2 regions of the Cytobacillus sp. Bac17 genome follow, and region 1 is predicted to be linked to the other one. Evidence: riboswitches for the same ligand, from Rfam matches in the RefSeq annotation. Region 1 holds a riboswitch; the other holds the start of a gene.
What was found. A riboswitch is a leader RNA that binds a small molecule or an ion and turns the genes downstream of it on or off. The one in region 1 is predicted to bind S-adenosylmethionine.
Positions count from the first base shown of each region.

Region 1 (8,116 bases):
GTTAAATAGCTGAATAACTGCATCAAGGGCATTGATTCCTTCCTCCGGTGAAGCTGCCGCATGGGCAGGCTTACCGATAAACTCGAAGTCAAGCGGATCAACTGCCAGTGATGAACTGGTCAGGCGGCTATGGTTTGATGGATGAACCATTAGGGCAGCGTCAATGCCTTCAAGTAAGCCATGCTTCACAAAGCTGCCTTTTGCACTTCCATTTGGCCCGCCTTCTTCTGCCGGGGTTCCAAATACTACTGCCTCTCCTCCGGTCTCATCAATAACCTTGCTCAATGCAATGGCTGCTGCCACACTTGTTGTGCCAATGATATTGTGGCCGCATCCATGACCCAGCCCGGGAAGGGCATCATATTCTGCAAGGAATGCAATAGACGGCCCTGGTTTATCGGATTTTTTCCGGGCAAGGAAAGCTGTTTCATGCCCGGCCACTGCCCGCTCAACTTCAAAACCTTCCTTCTCAAGGATGCCTGAAAGCAAGCCAGAGGCAAAAAACTCCTCATTTCCTATTTCCGGGGTCGCATGGATCTGGTGGCTTGCGGAAAGATAAAGTTCTTTATTTCCCTCAACATTTTTCTTGATTGCTTCTTTCAGTTCAGATAGTGCTTTTACAGGTGCCGCCATCATTGTTCCTCCTTTATAAATAATTTTTTACCAGCCAATATCACTTAAAGGAATAAAAGTCGGGATCATGCTTCCGTCATATTCCTTCGTAATGAAATCAGCTACATCATCTTCCTGGTAAAGTTCAGCAATTCTCTTAAGCGTTTTGTTATCCTTGTCTTCTGTTCGGACAGCAATGATATTTACGTATGGAGTAGCAGTTTCACTTTCAATAAAAATTGAATCCTTAGTTGGGTTAAAGCCTGCATCTACGGCAATTCCGTTATTGATTACAGAAGCAGAGACATCCGGAAGTGCACGCGGTGTCTGCGCTGATACCATTTCTACAAATTCAAGGTTCTTCGGATTTTCAACGATTTTATTCAAGTCCAGGTTTCCGTCATAGTCCTCGGATAATTTAATCAGGCCGGCTTCCTCCAGTAAAAGAAGGGCTCTTCCGCCATTTGAAGCATCATTTGGAATGGCAATTTTGCCGCCTTCCGGAATGTCTTCTGCCGATTTTACTTTTTCAGAATAAAGCCCCATTGGTGCTAAAACAGTTGTCGCTATTGGGGTAAGATCCATATTATGCTCTTTAATAAAAGTGTCAAAATAAGCGACTGTTTGGAATGCATTCACATCAAGATCGCCTTCTGCAAGGGCAACATTGGGCTGCACATAGTCAGAGAATGTCACAACTTCAATTTCAATGCCTTCCTTTTCAGCCTTTTCTGCAATAAAGTCCCAGATGCGTGTATCAGAACCGCTTACACCTAATTTAATCTTCTTTGTTTCTTCTCCTCCAGTTGTGCTTGAGCATGCTGCAGTGAACACACCCAATGCTAAAATAATGAATGTTAAGAATAGTTTTTTCATGATGTATTTCCTCCTTATTTATCTTCTTCTGATTTTTTTGGATAAGATATTTCCGAATGACTGCAGGCCCTGAACCATGACAACTAAGATCGCAACGGTAATCAGCATGACTGTTGTATCGAATCGCTGGTAGCCGTAGGTAATGGCGAGGTCACCAAGCCCGCCGCCTCCGACTGCCCCAGCCATGGCTGATGCTCCGACCAATCCGATTGTTGCAATTGTAAAGCCTAATACCAGCGAACTAAGTGCTTCCGGAATCAGGAATTTTAATATTATCTGGCCTGGTGTTGCTCCCATTGCTTCTGCAGCTTCTATGACTCCCGGATCTACCTCAAGCAATGAGTTTTCTATTAATCTTGCAATATATGGCCCGGCATAAAAGACTAGCGGCACTACGGCTGCAGCCGTACCTATTGATGTTCCGACAATCAGCCTGGTAATGGGGATAATGGCCACCATTAAAATGATGAAGGGAACTGATCTGAAAATATTAATAATGCTGTTTATGATATTAAAAACAACGAGGTTTTCCAGCAGATGCCCTTTCCTTGTTACGACAAGCAATATACCAAGCGGCAGTCCGATAACAGCTGAAAACAGCAATGAGAATGCCACCATTTGAATCGTTTCGATTAAGGCTTCGATGATTTTTTCCTGATTAACTAGCACGTGTTGTCACTTCCTTTATTGAAACTTTTTCCTGGCTGATGTACTGAATAGCACGTCTGATTTCACTGTCCGGACCCTGGAATTCGACAATCAGGTTGCCAAACGGTGTTCCCTGAAGTTCAGTAATATTTCCAAACAGGACGTTGAAGTCGATATTAAACTTTTTGGCAACCTGCGAGAGGAGCGGCTGCCCGGCAGAATTTCCAACAAAGTTGATTCTAAATACCTTTTGAAGCCCTTGCTGTTTTTCAATCACTTCTTTAATGGAGTCAGGTATTTGATCATTCATGACAGTGCTGACAAAGTTTTTCGCTGTTTGCGTCTTTGGTGATGAAAAGACATTGAAGACGGTTCCTTCTTCGATAATTTTTCCTGCCTCTATTACAGCGACACGATCACAGATCTCTCTGATTACAGACATTTCATGGGTAATGATCAGTATAGTAATGTTGTATTCTTTATTTATTTTTTTCAGCAGCTGCAGGATAGAGCTGGTTGTCTGCGGATCCAGCGCTGAAGTTGCTTCATCACATAATAGAATGGAAGGCTGGGTCGCCAGCGCCCTGGCAATTCCGATCCGCTGCTTTTGCCCGCCTGACAGCTGATCGGGATAGCTGTTTGCCTTGTCTGCAAGCCCCACGAATTCTAATAGTTCATGGACACGCTTTTTGATGTCATCTTTAGGGATCTTACCCAGTGTGAGCGGCATCGCCACATTGGCAAACACTGTTTTCGAATTTAAAAGGTTAAAATGCTGAAAGACCATCCCGATGTTTCTTTTCACTTCGCGAATTTCTCTTACAGATAAAGCCGTCAGATCATGTCCACTGACAATGACCTTTCCTGAAGTCGGCTTCTCCAGCCAATTGACACAGCGGATCAAAGAGCTCTTTCCCGCACCGCTGAAGCCGATCACACCGAAAATCTCACCTTTGTTAATCTTTAAGTCTATTCCATTTAAAGCAGCTACCTGCTGTCCTCCGCTTTCATAGATTTTCTTTAAATTCTGAAACTCTATCATTCAGCATCTCTCCTTTTCTAAATGTTATATATAATTAATCCTATGGGAAAACTAAGAATTATATCCTGAAATTTACCCCTTCTAACAGAAGAGGTTTTTTGAAGTCCCCTCCTTATCTTTCAGGCTATCGCCTGCTGGATTTGGCACAGTGCAGTCTGCCTGCTGCCGAAGCTTCATTGGGCCAGGTCCCTCTGCTTCTCTCGATAAGAATTATTCATATGTTTATGAATAGAATCTTGATGCATTTTTTTCGGATAAAAACAAAAACCCTCTTCTAAAGAAAGAAGAGGGCGGCATTTATCAATGGTCCTCTTCTTATCTTTCAAGCTACGCTTGCTGGATTTGGCACGGTACACTTTTGTCCGCTGCCGAGGTGTCATAGGGCCAGTCCCTCAACCTCTCTGGATAAGAAGATTTTTATTATTCGGTTGTTTAATATGCTTATTACTTTACCACCATAAAGAAAAGGATGTCAATCATTATTTTTCAAATATTTTCACTTGGGCCATTTTTAAAAATTTCCGTTACTTTAACAGAGCTGTCTTTACGGTGAATAATCATCACACCTGCCAGAGCGATTATACCACCCGCAACGGATAACATAGTCGGCACCTCTCCCAGCCAAACCCAAGCAATGACAAATGCTATTGCTGGTGTCAGATAAAGAGAGCTTGTCGCTTCAGAAGTCCCTCCTATGGACGCAAGAAAAGCTAGGGCAATATATGGAATTACCGTTGGAAAAATCCCCAAATAGATGACACTTAAAGTGGATTCGGCCGATGCATGAAAGATCTCATTACCAAGCCCAGGAAGATAAATCAGCATAAAACCAGTCCCTGCCCATACCGTATAGGATGTAAATGACAAAAATCCGTATTTATTAAAATATTTAGTCTGAAACACGAAATAGATGCTTTCTGAAATGGAAGCAAGCAGGACAAATAAAATACCGGTTTGGATTTCAAACCCTCCTCCTGCACCAAGCGAAATAAGTGCGGCACCAGCAAAACTGACTGCGGAACCAGTCCACCTGACCCTTCCAAACCTTTCCCTTAAAAATAAAGCAGCCAACGCAGCCGAAAAGATCGGAGTCATTGATACAATCAAGCTTGCCGGCCCTGCGCTTACTGTTTTTTCCCCAATGTTGAGAGCTGTATGATAAACCGTAAAACCAAGGAATCCAAGTATAAAAATAGCAGGAAGATCTTTTATATCCGGAAGACGCATCCTTGTCAGCAGTGCTAAGACACCAAGTGCAGCCGAACCAACTAAAAGTCTAAAAAGGGCAAGGTGCTCAGGGGAGTACGATTCAAGCCCAGCCCGAATTCCCGGGAATGCGGATGCCCAAAGAATGATGATAGAACTATGCGCCCCGATAATCATAAATTTCTTATTTGCCAACTTCATCCCCCTTATCAACATTTCCAGCCATTATCTGTGCTGCTTTTCAGGATAATCAATAACTGATACAATGTCCTCAACCAATTAGGAAAGAATTTTGCCAGCCAATTTTCATAAAGGCGGTTATATGGATGGATACAGCACAATTGCCAAAATATCAGCAAGTTATTGAGACTATTAAAGGAAAGATTTCCAAAGGGGAATGGCCAATCGGAAGTAGAATTCCAAGCCAGCGGAAACTGGCTGAGGAGTTTGGAGTAAACCGAAGCACAATTATCACTGCTCTGGAAGAACTTGCTGCAGATGGACTAATAGAAGGGAAAACGGGGGTTGGCACAAAGGTTATTAATAATACTTGGACCTTGCTCGCTTCAAGGCAGTCTGCCAACTGGAGTGAATATATCGATACAGGGATACACAGAGCCAGCGAAAAAATCGTTCAAGAAATTAATGATTTAGAAATGGATCCCGCTTTTATACAGCTCAGCAAAGGAGAGCTTTCCCCTGAGATTTCCCCTGTGCAAACGATGCAGAAAGTTCTAAAGGAAGCTGCTGATGAATTGAGTGAACTCGGTTATGAGGAACCAAAGGGGTATTTGCCATTAAGACAGGCAGTTAGTGAATATTTGGCAGCATCTGGAATAGACGCTTCTCCTTCCTCGATACTTATTGTTTCTGGAGGGCTGCAAGCCCTGCAGCTTGTTTCATTGGGCCTTGTGCAAAGAGGGGCACCCGTATTTCTGGAAAAGCCCTCTTACTTATATTCTTTACAGCTTTTCCGGTCATCAGGCATGAATTTAAAAGGATTGCCGATGGATAAAGAGGGAGTTATCACGAAAAGCATCTCTTTGAAGAAATATGAAAAAGGGAAATCCATTTTATATACGATTCCTTCCTACCATAACCCGACTGGAATTTTAATGACAGAAAAAAGACGGAGGGAACTGCTTGATGTTTGCAGAATAGAACAGCTGCCAATTGTGGAAGACGATATTTATCGTGAGCTATGGCTTGATGAAATGCCCCCTCCACCATTAAAAGCAATGGACAAAAACGGCCAGGTCCTTTATATGGGAAGCTTGTCAAAAACATTGAGTCCCGGACTTCGAATAGGCTGGGTAGCAGCACCTGAACCTGTTATCGACCGGCTTGCAGATCTTAAAATGCAGACTGACTATGGTTCAAGTTCACTTTCACAAAGGGTAGCTGAAAAATGGCTGTCCACCGGCCTCTATCAAAAGCATATGGAAAGGGTACGTGAGCAGCTGAGAATTCGTCGTAATACTGCCCTGAATACATTAGATGCTCACTTGTCCGGGATAGCAGAATGGAATTCTCCGGAAGGAGGTTTTTTTATATGGCTGAAAGTACCGTCCAGTATTCCAATTCGAAGCCTATATCGGCAGGCCATTTTAAGAAAACTGCTGATTAATCCCGGCAGCATATACAGTGACGGGCCGAATCATTTTATACGAATTTCCTATGCTTATGCCTCGCTGGGGGAACTGCAGGAAGGCATATTCATCCTTGGAGAGGAAATTAGAAAGCTCCTATGAGTTTGATACCTGACAAGGGATCCTTTTCACAGTTTGCATAGAGTGAAATTTATCCTATATGTCAATCCAAACATGTATTGTATAATGATGGAAAAGTGCCATTTTTCAAAAAGGAGGGACAGAAAATGATCATGACCGAGAATCCTGCAGATTTATTCGCGGACAAAGTCGAAGCGAGGAATCTGCAGCTGGCCATTCAGCATTCCAGCGATGTGATTGCAAGAGTAACCAAAGAAGGCATTGCTTTATATGTCTCCCCTTCCTGCTTGCCGATGCTGGGGTACTCACAGCAGGACTTTTATCGAAGCAGCCTTTATACATACTGCCATCCAAATGACCGGGACCTCTTAGGAGATGCTTTGGCCGAGCTTGAACAGCTTCCGCATAAACGGGAGACCTTTCGCTTCAGGCATAAGGAGGGGCATTATCTGTGGCTTGAAGCCAATTTTTCAGTCATTAATGACGATAAAGAAATGATGTGCATCATCCGGGATATGACACAGAGAATTATCATGGAAGAGGAGATTCTTGAAACACAGGAGAAGTACCGCTTTCTGGTGGAGTTCTCCAAGGATACGATAGGAATGGTCACACAAAAGGGGATTTGGACCTACATCAATAATGAAGGAAAAAAGCTTTTTGGATTCACGAGCATCAAAGAGATGATCGGCACCTCCCTCCACGACTACATTCCTCCTTCAGAACATTCCACTCTCGATGATTTTCTGCAAACAAAGCTAAGTGTGAATTTTGAGCTTAATCTGATCCGGACTGACGGACAAACGAGAAAAGCCGAAGTCCAGCTGATTCCAACCACTTTCAAGAACAGAAAGGTCTACCAAATCATTATTAAAGACGTGACCGGACAAAAGAAGACAGAGGAAAAGCTGCAGAATGCCGAAAAACTTTCCGTTGTCGGTCAGCTTGCCGCAGGCATTGCCCATGAAATCCGCAACCCGCTTACAGCCATAAAAGGCTTTACACAGTTATTATATGAAGAACATAAAGGAGATTTCGCGGAGGTCATCCTAAGTGAGCTGGAACGGATTGAAGGCATCGTCAATGACCTGCTCGTTCTCGCCAAACCTCAAATAACCGAAATGGAAGAAACCTGCCTGACAAACGTTGTAAAAAGTGTAATCACTCTCTTAAACAGCCAGGCTGTTATGGAGAATATCGTGATCGAACTAACACAGTCACCAGGCGAGTTTTATGTGAAATGTGAAAAAGATAAAATTAAACAGGTGCTGATTAACATCATTAAGAACTCGATTGAAGCCATGCCGGCGGGCGGAAAAATAAACGTGGATATCCGCCAGGAGGACCATTCTGTCATCATCAGTGTCGAGGATGAGGGAATTGGCATACCCGAAGAACGCCTCGCCAAACTGGGAGAGCCGTTTTACAGCACAAAAGAAAAAGGCACAGGCCTTGGCATCATGATCTGCAAAAAAATCATTAAAAACCATGGCGGAAATCTTTACATCCACAGCAGGGAAAATGAAGGAACAACGGTGCGGATTACTTTACCGCTTGCCTAATGAAAGAAGCCAGATGCCTGAACTGGCTTCTTATTTTTGAATAATAAACTCCTGTTCCTGCGGGCTATCCCCTATATGTACCCTTTCCTTATAAAAAATCTCATCCTCTGACATCAGCATCACAGTTGAACTCCTGGTTCCGTAGCCTTCACTTCTGATAAATAAAGGAGACAACATCCGCTCCCACTCCAGTGAAACTCCTGTTTTCGGAAGCATGTCATCAGGGGCAGGGTCTGCATTCTGGAGAAGTGTGAACAAGGCTTCCGTAAAATCCCCTGCTGCATGATCTATTATCTTAGATAACCCTTCCTTCCCCTTTTTCACCTTTGGCCACTCGGTATTCAGCACATGATTGCTCACCCCGTACACTCCTGGTCCAAGCTGTTCTATTCTATCTTCCACGTTCGAGTAATAAAAGAGCTCCTCCAAATTGCCCGCAA
Region 1 is NZ_JALJRC010000004.1:197,510-205,625, forward strand. It holds gene NR125_RS08940 (M20 family metallopeptidase) at 1-633, opposite strand, end outside; gene NR125_RS08945 (MetQ/NlpA family ABC transporter substrate-binding protein) at 661-1,488, opposite strand; gene NR125_RS08950 (methionine ABC transporter permease) at 1,507-2,157, opposite strand; gene NR125_RS08955 (methionine ABC transporter ATP-binding protein) at 2,147-3,178, opposite strand; SAM riboswitch class I at 3,288-3,388, opposite strand; SAM riboswitch class I at 3,491-3,590, opposite strand; gene NR125_RS08960 (DMT family transporter) at 3,665-4,579, opposite strand; gene pdxR (MocR-like pyridoxine biosynthesis transcription factor PdxR) at 4,711-6,135, shown strand; gene NR125_RS08970 (PAS domain-containing sensor histidine kinase) at 6,261-7,676, shown strand; gene NR125_RS08975 (NRDE family protein) at 7,707-8,116, opposite strand, start outside.

Region 2 (8,116 bases), on a different contig from region 1:
TACTTCATTACACCTTCAGCGATTTCTGTGTTGACAAGTGTGTCATGCTCTATGCGCTTAGGGAGCTCTCCTGCTTCGTCCATGATGTTCTGCAGATTTTCCCATTCTTCAGTGTCCAGGATAGGATCTGTTGCAAAGGATCCCTGGCTCTTATAGCGGTCTACTACCATCTCAATGATATCAAGCTCGGTATTGTCGAAATATCCTTGAATGGTTTCTGCCGTTTCTTTCGCACTGTGTGTCTCAACCCATTGCTGTGCTTTATAAATCGCTCTTGTGAATTTTTCGACCGTTTCTTTATTTTCATCAATATAGCTTTGTTTTGTCATGAATGTGGTATATGGTACATGACCGGACTCTGTTCCGAAAGAAGCTACGATATAGCCTTTGCCTTCTTTTTCAAAAACACTGGCAGTCGGCTCGAACAGCTGAACAAACTCGCCTGTTCCTGAAGCGAAGGCCGGAGCGATATTGGCATAATCAATATTTTGAATCAAGTCCATATCTGCGTGAGGATCAATTCCATGCTTTTTCAGAACAAACTCACCGGCCATTTGCGGCATACCGCCTTTGCGCTGGCCAAGGAATGTTTTGCCTTTCAGCATATCCCAGGAAAAATTGTCGATTTTATTGCGGGAAACTAAAAATGTTCCATCTGTCTGGGTTAGCTGTGCAAAGTTGATAACCGGGTCATTGGAGCCCTGCGCGGATACGTAAATCGATGTTTCAGAGCCAACAAGCGCCACATCAGCGCTGTCTGAAAGCAAAGCTGTCATCGTTTTATCTCCGCCTGCTGTAGTCGTAAGCTCTACTTTAAGACCTTCTTCTTCAAAGAAACCCTTCTCAAGGGCTACATATTGCGGAGCATAGAAGATGGAACGTGTCACTTCGGCAATACGGACGTTTTGCATTTCATCCTTTCCGCAAGCGGCCAAAGGAACAATAAGTATCGCCGTAAGCAAAAGAAGCATGCTTACTTTCATCCATTTTTTCATAAGCCATAAGACCTCCCTTATGCTAAAAAAGTCAGATTTAAAAGCCTAGGATATCGTATGAAAATCGAAAAAATGTGTGAATGCCCATGGAAACATTTTTAGGCGGAGGTCATAAAGCTCATACTATTAGTCGTATTCAGATTACTTCAAGAGGGGGAATGAGGACATGGAATTCCAAAATGGCCAAATCATAAATAAACAGAGATTTCCTTCGCCAAATCCGGCAATCGAATTATCAGTTGTCACATATCATGCAAACGGATTACATATAAAAGGCCTGCTGGCAGAGCCAAAGGGGGAGGAGCTATATGATGGATTCCTATACCTGAGAGGAGGCATAAAAAATGTCGGGAAAGTAAGGCCTTCACGGATTGTCCAGTTTGCCTGTGAAGGCTTTATTGTATTCGCCCCTTTTTACAGAGGCAACCAAGGGGGAGATGGAAACGAAGATTTTGCAGGGGAGGACAGACAGGACGCGTTTGCCGCTTTCACTCTTCTTCAGGAGCGTGCACGGGTAAAAAGAGTCCATATATTTGGCTTTTCCCGCGGTGGCGTAATGGCATTGCTTACTGCAATCGAGTTTCCGGAAGCCGCGTCCATTGTAACATGGGGAGGGGTCAGTGATATGTTTCTCACTTATGTGGAGCGCAAGGATCTCCGAAGAATGATGAAACGTGTAATAGGCGGAACCCCGACGAAGTTTCCGGAAAGGTATAAATATCGCACCCCGCTTTTTCGGCTGGAACAGCTGGAGGCGCCTGTCTTAATCATCCATGGGGAACAGGATCATAATGTTTCGGTGGAGCATTCCTATCGCCTGGAAAAAAGGCTCAAGGCTCTTAAAAAAGAAGTAGGCAGCTGGTATTTCCCTGAATATACCCACTACTTTCCGCCAGCCGTGAACCGGAAGACAGTAGAGGATTTAAGTGCGTGGATGAAAAGCAATGGGTAGATAAAATTAAAGACTTTCAGAGCGGAAAAAGGTGGGGTAAAATAGAGGTAAGGATATTAAGAATGAAGGAGAGATACCAATGGGTATGCCTTTAGAGCTGAACACAATGATCGTGACAAAGGGAAGGGAAAAAAGACTTGATGAAAATTTCTTTTCGCTTGTCAAAGACGGATACCGATTATATCCGCTCGATATCCCTGTCGAGGTAAAAAGAACAATTGACGGAGACCTGAACGGAATGGGTATTATTAGAAAAGTAGAATGGGAAAACAGCCAGACACTCATTACTTACCAGCTTGTTTCTCTAAACTCAACAAACTAAAGAGCGCCTGGACTTAGTCCGGCGTTTTTTTGTTCAAAAGATTTCTGCAAATCGCAAGTGAGAATAGTGCTTTTTTAATCAGGGAATGAGAAAGAATGATTAGTTGGAATAGTGCCGCTGAGCGAGGAAAAGGAGTTGCGAAAGGACTTAAACAGAAGGAATAGTGCTACTGAGAAATAGAAAAAGAGTGCGAACTGGAACTAATCGAAGCGCACTGTGCCGATCAACGACTATAAGTCTGCATGCAAGAAACTTATTCGTTCGAGCTTGAAGACTTATAAAATGAAATATAAAAAAGGAATTGCTGCTAAGCTGCAATTCCTTTTCTATATTATGCGATTGGTCCGCCTTTTTCTTCGATTTCAGAAGAAACGCTTGTGAACTTCTTGAAGTTCTCACGGAATTTTGCAGCGAGTTCTTTTGCCTTTGCTTCATAAGCAGCCTGATCTGCCCATGTTTTGTTTGGCTGAAGAACTTCGTCAGGCACACCCGTAACGTGCTGCGGAATTTCCAATCCGAAAATTTCGTCTTTGACTGTTTCTACGTTGTTTAGTTCGCCTTCAAGTGCAGCTTCCACCATAGCACGAGTGTAAGCAAGTTTCATGCGTTCACCGACTCCGTACTCTCCGCCAGTCCATCCTGTGTTTACCAGGAAGACTTTTGCATTATGCTCATCGATCTTCTCGCCAAGCATTTCAGCATAACGGTTTGCAGGAAGCGGAAGGAAAGGTGATCCAAAGCAAGTTGAGAACGTTGCCTGCGGTGAAGTGATGCCGCGCTCAGTTCCTGCCAGCTTGGAAGTATATCCGCTTAAGAAATGGTACATTGCCTGCTCTTTTGACAGTTTAGAGATTGGAGGCAATACGCCAAATGCGTCAGCTGTTAAAAATACGATTGTATTAGGATGTCCGGCAATGCTTGGGTCAACAATATTATCGATGGCCTGAAGCTGGTAAGCCGCACGTGTATTTTCAGTTAAAGTGCTGTCATCGTAATCAGCAACCCGAGTTTCGCTGTTTACTACCACATTTTCCAATACAGCCCCAAATCGGATAGCATCAAAAATTTGCGGTTCTTTCTCACGGGATAAGTTAATGCATTTCGCATAGCAGCCGCCTTCAATATTGAAGACGCCATTTGCTGACCAGCCATGCTCGTCATCCCCAATCAGCTTGCGGTTAGGGTCTGCAGATAAGGTTGTTTTCCCTGTTCCGGATAAGCCGAAGAATAAAGCAACATCTCCTTCACGACCAACGTTCGCGGAACAGTGCATAGGAAGGATCCCGTTTTCTGGAAGCATATAGTTCATAACAGAGAAAATGGACTTTTTCATTTCGCCTGCATATTCAGTACCACCGATTAAAACAGTACGGCGCTCGAATGAAATGATGATAAATGTTTCGGACTTTGTGCCGTCAACTGCAGGGTCTGCTTTGAAATTAGGAGCAGAAATGACTGTGAACTCTGCTTGATGATCCAATAGCTCGTCTTCTGCCGGACGAATGAATAACTGATGTGCGAAAAGATTGTGCCAGGCATATTCATTAATTACCTGGATTGGCATGCGGTGCTTTTTATCTGCGCCTGCGAAGCCTTTGAAAACAAATACTTCTTCTTTTTCTTTTAAGTAGTTGATTACTTTATTATAAAGATTAGAGAATGCTTCTTCAGAGATAGGCTGGTTTACGCTGCCCCAATCCATTTTATCTTTATTTGATGCTTCTTCAACAATGTATTTATCTTTAGGAGAACGTCCTGTATACTTTCCTGTAGTAGCGCGTACGGCGCCAGTAGAGGTAAGGGACCCTTCATTGCGGTTTAAAACTTTTTCCACAAGCTGAGGAACGGATAATTGCACTTGAATGTTGCTGCCATTTAATAATTCGCTCAATTCGTTTGATATGCTTACAGAGTTCATCTGATGAATACCTTCCTTTTTTCCGATTTTTTTATGAAAGTGATTACATCTCGAAATTAGTATAACACATTAAAACGATTAGTCTATACTATTACGAAACTTTTTTATTCATGTTATAAAAATGTCATAATTGGACATGCAATTCCACTTTAATCACCTTATAACTGATATATGTTAATATAGAAGAAAGTGTTAATTTTAACATGGGACTGATCTAAAATGAAGACAATTGCCCTCTATGATGAAACTTGTTCTTTATGCAAGGAAACAAAGAAGATATTTAAAAAACTTGATTGGCTGAATAAAGTGGTATGGATTTCTCTGCAGGAGTATGAAAAAATCCCGGATTCTCTCTCGTTTTCCAAGCATGACCTGCGCAGAGAGCTTCATATTATTACTCCATCGGGCGGTGTGAAAAAGGGTTATTCTGCAGTAAGGAGACTGCTGTTCCTCTTTCCTGCCTCCTTTTTAATCAGCCTCCTTTTATATCTCCCATTGACGCCAATACTGGGCGATCCGATCTACAAATGGATTGCTAAAAACAGGCATAAATTTCTAAAGAAAAAATGTGATGATGGAAGCTGTTCGCTGTAAGCATGGAGCATAATTTTCAATGCTGAAATTTTACTGTTAAAAATAATGAAAACTTGTTGACATGATTCGATAAAATACGGTATGATTCAACCTTGAACGGATACTCTCTTATCCCGAGCTGGTGGAGGGACAGGCCCTATGAAACCCAGCAACCTGCTAAAAGGCATTTATCAGCAAAGGTGCTAACCTGACGCAAGGACGTAATTCCTTGAACGATAAGAGTGAAAGGCGCGAATCGATTTGCTTTCAACCTTTTCACTATTGAGAAGGTTTTTTATTTTGCACAGGCAATGGGATGAACGGCTTTTGGAATGTACTATTTATGTGAGTTTTTAGCAGCTTGCAGAGAGGCATAAGAAAAGATGGATGCCTGGCTTTCTAGCCAGCGATGCCTATTTTTCTAATAAAAACTCCATGTTTATTTCATACTACTAAGGGAATGAGTTCCGTATCAAACAGAGATCCATGAAATGACAGGGAAAAGTTCTTTTCCGCTTCCCCATTTCTTAATTCTCGCTCAATTTTCTATTTATAAGGAGGAAGCCAGATGTCAACAAAGCGTCGTTTGTTTACTTCTGAATCAGTTACTGAAGGTCATCCGGATAAAATCTGTGACCAAATTTCTGATGCAATCTTAGATGCGATTTTAGCTAAAGATGCGAATGCCCGTGTTGCTGCAGAGACTTCTGTAACAACTGGACTTGTATTAGTTGCAGGTGAAATCACAACATCTACATACGTAGATATTCCAAAAATCGTTCGTGAAACGGTAAAAGAAATCGGTTATACCCGTGCTAAATATGGTTTCGATTCCGAAACATGTGCAGTTTTAACTTCCATTGATGAGCAGTCAGCAGATATTGCAATGGGTGTTGACCAGGCTCTTGAAGCAAGGGAAGGACAAATGAGTGATCAGGAAATCGAAGCAATCGGTGCAGGGGACCAGGGTTTAATGTTCGGTTTTGCATGCAACGAAACGAAAGAGCTAATGCCTCTTCCGATTTCTTTAGCACATAAACTTTCCCGCCGTCTGACTGAAGTTCGTAAAGAAGAAATTCTTCCTTACCTTCGTCCGGACGGAAAAACTCAGGTAACGGTTGAGTATGATGAAAATGACAAGCCAGTCCGCATTGACACAATCGTTATTTCTACCCAGCATCACCCTGAGATCAGCCTGGAGCAAATCCAGCGCAATCTTAAGGAGCATGTTATTAACCCGGTTGTTCCCAAAGAACTAATCGATGAGAATACAAAGTATTTCATCAACCCAACAGGACGTTTTGTAATCGGCGGACCTCAAGGGGATGCAGGCCTGACTGGACGCAAAATCATTGTTGATACTTACGGCGGATATGCCCGTCATGGCGGAGGCGCGTTCTCCGGTAAGGATCCTACAAAGGTTGACCGCTCTGCTGCTTATGCTGCTCGTTATGTAGCGAAGAACCTTGTGGCAGCAGGTTTAGCTGAGAAAGTGGAAGTTCAGCTTGCTTATGCGATTGGTGTAGCACAGCCAGTGTCGATTTCTGTTGATACATTCGGAACAGGCAAAGTCGATGAAGATGTACTAGTTGATCTAATTAGAAAGCACTTTGATCTTCGCCCTGCAGGAATTATTAACATGCTTGGCCTTCGCCGCCCAATTTACAAGCAGACAGCTGCTTACGGACACTTCGGACGTACAGATGTTGATCTTCCTTGGGAGCGTACGGACAAAGCTGAAATCCTTCGCTCTGAAGCTTAATAGAAAAGCGGAAGCTCTTTGGCCATCCCCGATACTTTAAGGGGGAGACAAAAATATAAAAAGCGGGAGTTGCATTAATCAATGTAACTCCCGCTTTCTTTTTTGCGTCATTATACATAAAGGGTGTTTATTCACTTTTCGGTCTTTATGCTCTTTAGTCGTTTATAATTATATGTTATCGTATAAACTTCGGATAATGGCTTAATTTTCCGTGCATATTTTTTTTATATTCCACGTGCTAATTATAAATGATTAGTGGTAGTATTATAGGGTATGTTTTCTAAGAAAAAGGAGCCGTTAAGGCTGTATCTAAATATTGAGAAAAGAATGGAGTAGGTGACGTACATAATGTGTGGTTTTATTGGTTGTGTACATGAAAAAGCACAAAATTACCGTGACGCAGATAAAGAACAGTTCCAAAATATGAATGATATCATTACCCATCGGGGTCCCGATGATTCAGGATACTATTTTGATGACCATATTCAATTCGGCTTCCGCCGGCTGAGCATTATCGATATCGAAAGCGGACACCAGCCGCTGACATACGAGAATGAGCGTTATTGGATTATCTTTAATGGTGAAATCTATAACTATGTGGAACTTCGTGAAGAACTTCTCAAAGCTGGATTAAGCTTTGAAACAAGCTCCGATACAGAAGTCATAATTGCCCTTTACAGCCATATGAAAGAAAAGGCTGTTGAAAAATTGCGCGGTATGTTTGCGTTTGTCATTTGGGATAAACAGGAACAGTCTCTATATGGAGCCAGAGATCCATTTGGGATTAAGCCTTTCTTTTATTACGATAAGGGAGACCGCACGTTCTTTGGATCAGAGAAGAAGAGCATTCTTTTGGCTCTTCAAAATGATGTATTAAACTATGACTCCCTCCAGCATTATCTGACCTATCAGTTTGTGCCTGAGCCAAACACGATGTCAGAGGGAATCCATAAGCTTGAGCCTGGCCATTATTTTACTAAAAAAATTGGTGCTCAAATGGATATTAAGCGATATTGGAAAGCTGCTTTCCTTCCAGTGCAGAAGTCAGAAGCTGATTTCACGAAAGAAATTAGAGATGTTTTGTTCGACTCAGTCAAAATGCATATGCGCGCCGATGTTCCGGTAGGTTCATTTCTTTCAGGCGGAATCGATTCTTCCATCATTGCTTCCATTGCGAAAGAATTCCATCCTGCTATTAAAACATTCTCCGTCGGGTTTGAACGCAATGGCTTCAGCGAGGTGGATGTAGCGAAAGAAACAGCGGAAAAGCTGGGTGTCGAAAACATCAGCTACATCATAACTCCTGAGGAATACATGAATGAGATTCCGAGAATCATGTGGCATATGGACGATCCGCTTGCTGACCCGGCTTGTGTGCCCCTTTATTTTGTAGCAAGAGAAGCACGCAAGCATGTAACGGTTGTACTTTCAGGTGAGGGCGCTGATGAGCTATTTGGCGGCTATAATATTTACCGTGAACCACAATCCCTGGAAGTCTTCAATAAAATTCCTGCCATCGGCAAAAAGCTTCTACGCATGATTGCAAACATGATGCCAGAGGGAATGAAGGGGAAAAGCTTTATCGAACGCGGTG
Region 2 is NZ_JALJRC010000044.1:24,420-32,535, forward strand. It holds gene NR125_RS26835 (ABC transporter substrate-binding protein) at 1-995, opposite strand, end outside; gene NR125_RS26840 (alpha/beta hydrolase family protein) at 1,162-1,947, shown strand; gene NR125_RS26845 (DUF2584 domain-containing protein) at 2,027-2,269, shown strand; gene pckA (phosphoenolpyruvate carboxykinase (ATP)) at 2,601-4,187, opposite strand; gene NR125_RS26855 (thiol-disulfide oxidoreductase DCC family protein) at 4,407-4,781, shown strand; SAM riboswitch class I at 4,887-5,003, shown strand; gene metK (methionine adenosyltransferase) at 5,329-6,522, shown strand; gene asnB (asparagine synthase (glutamine-hydrolyzing)) at 6,871-8,116, shown strand, end outside.
Region 2: it holds a riboswitch for S-adenosylmethionine, as region 1 does, so the genes downstream of both, metK (methionine adenosyltransferase) here and NR125_RS08955 (methionine ABC transporter ATP-binding protein) in region 1, are expected to answer to the same signal.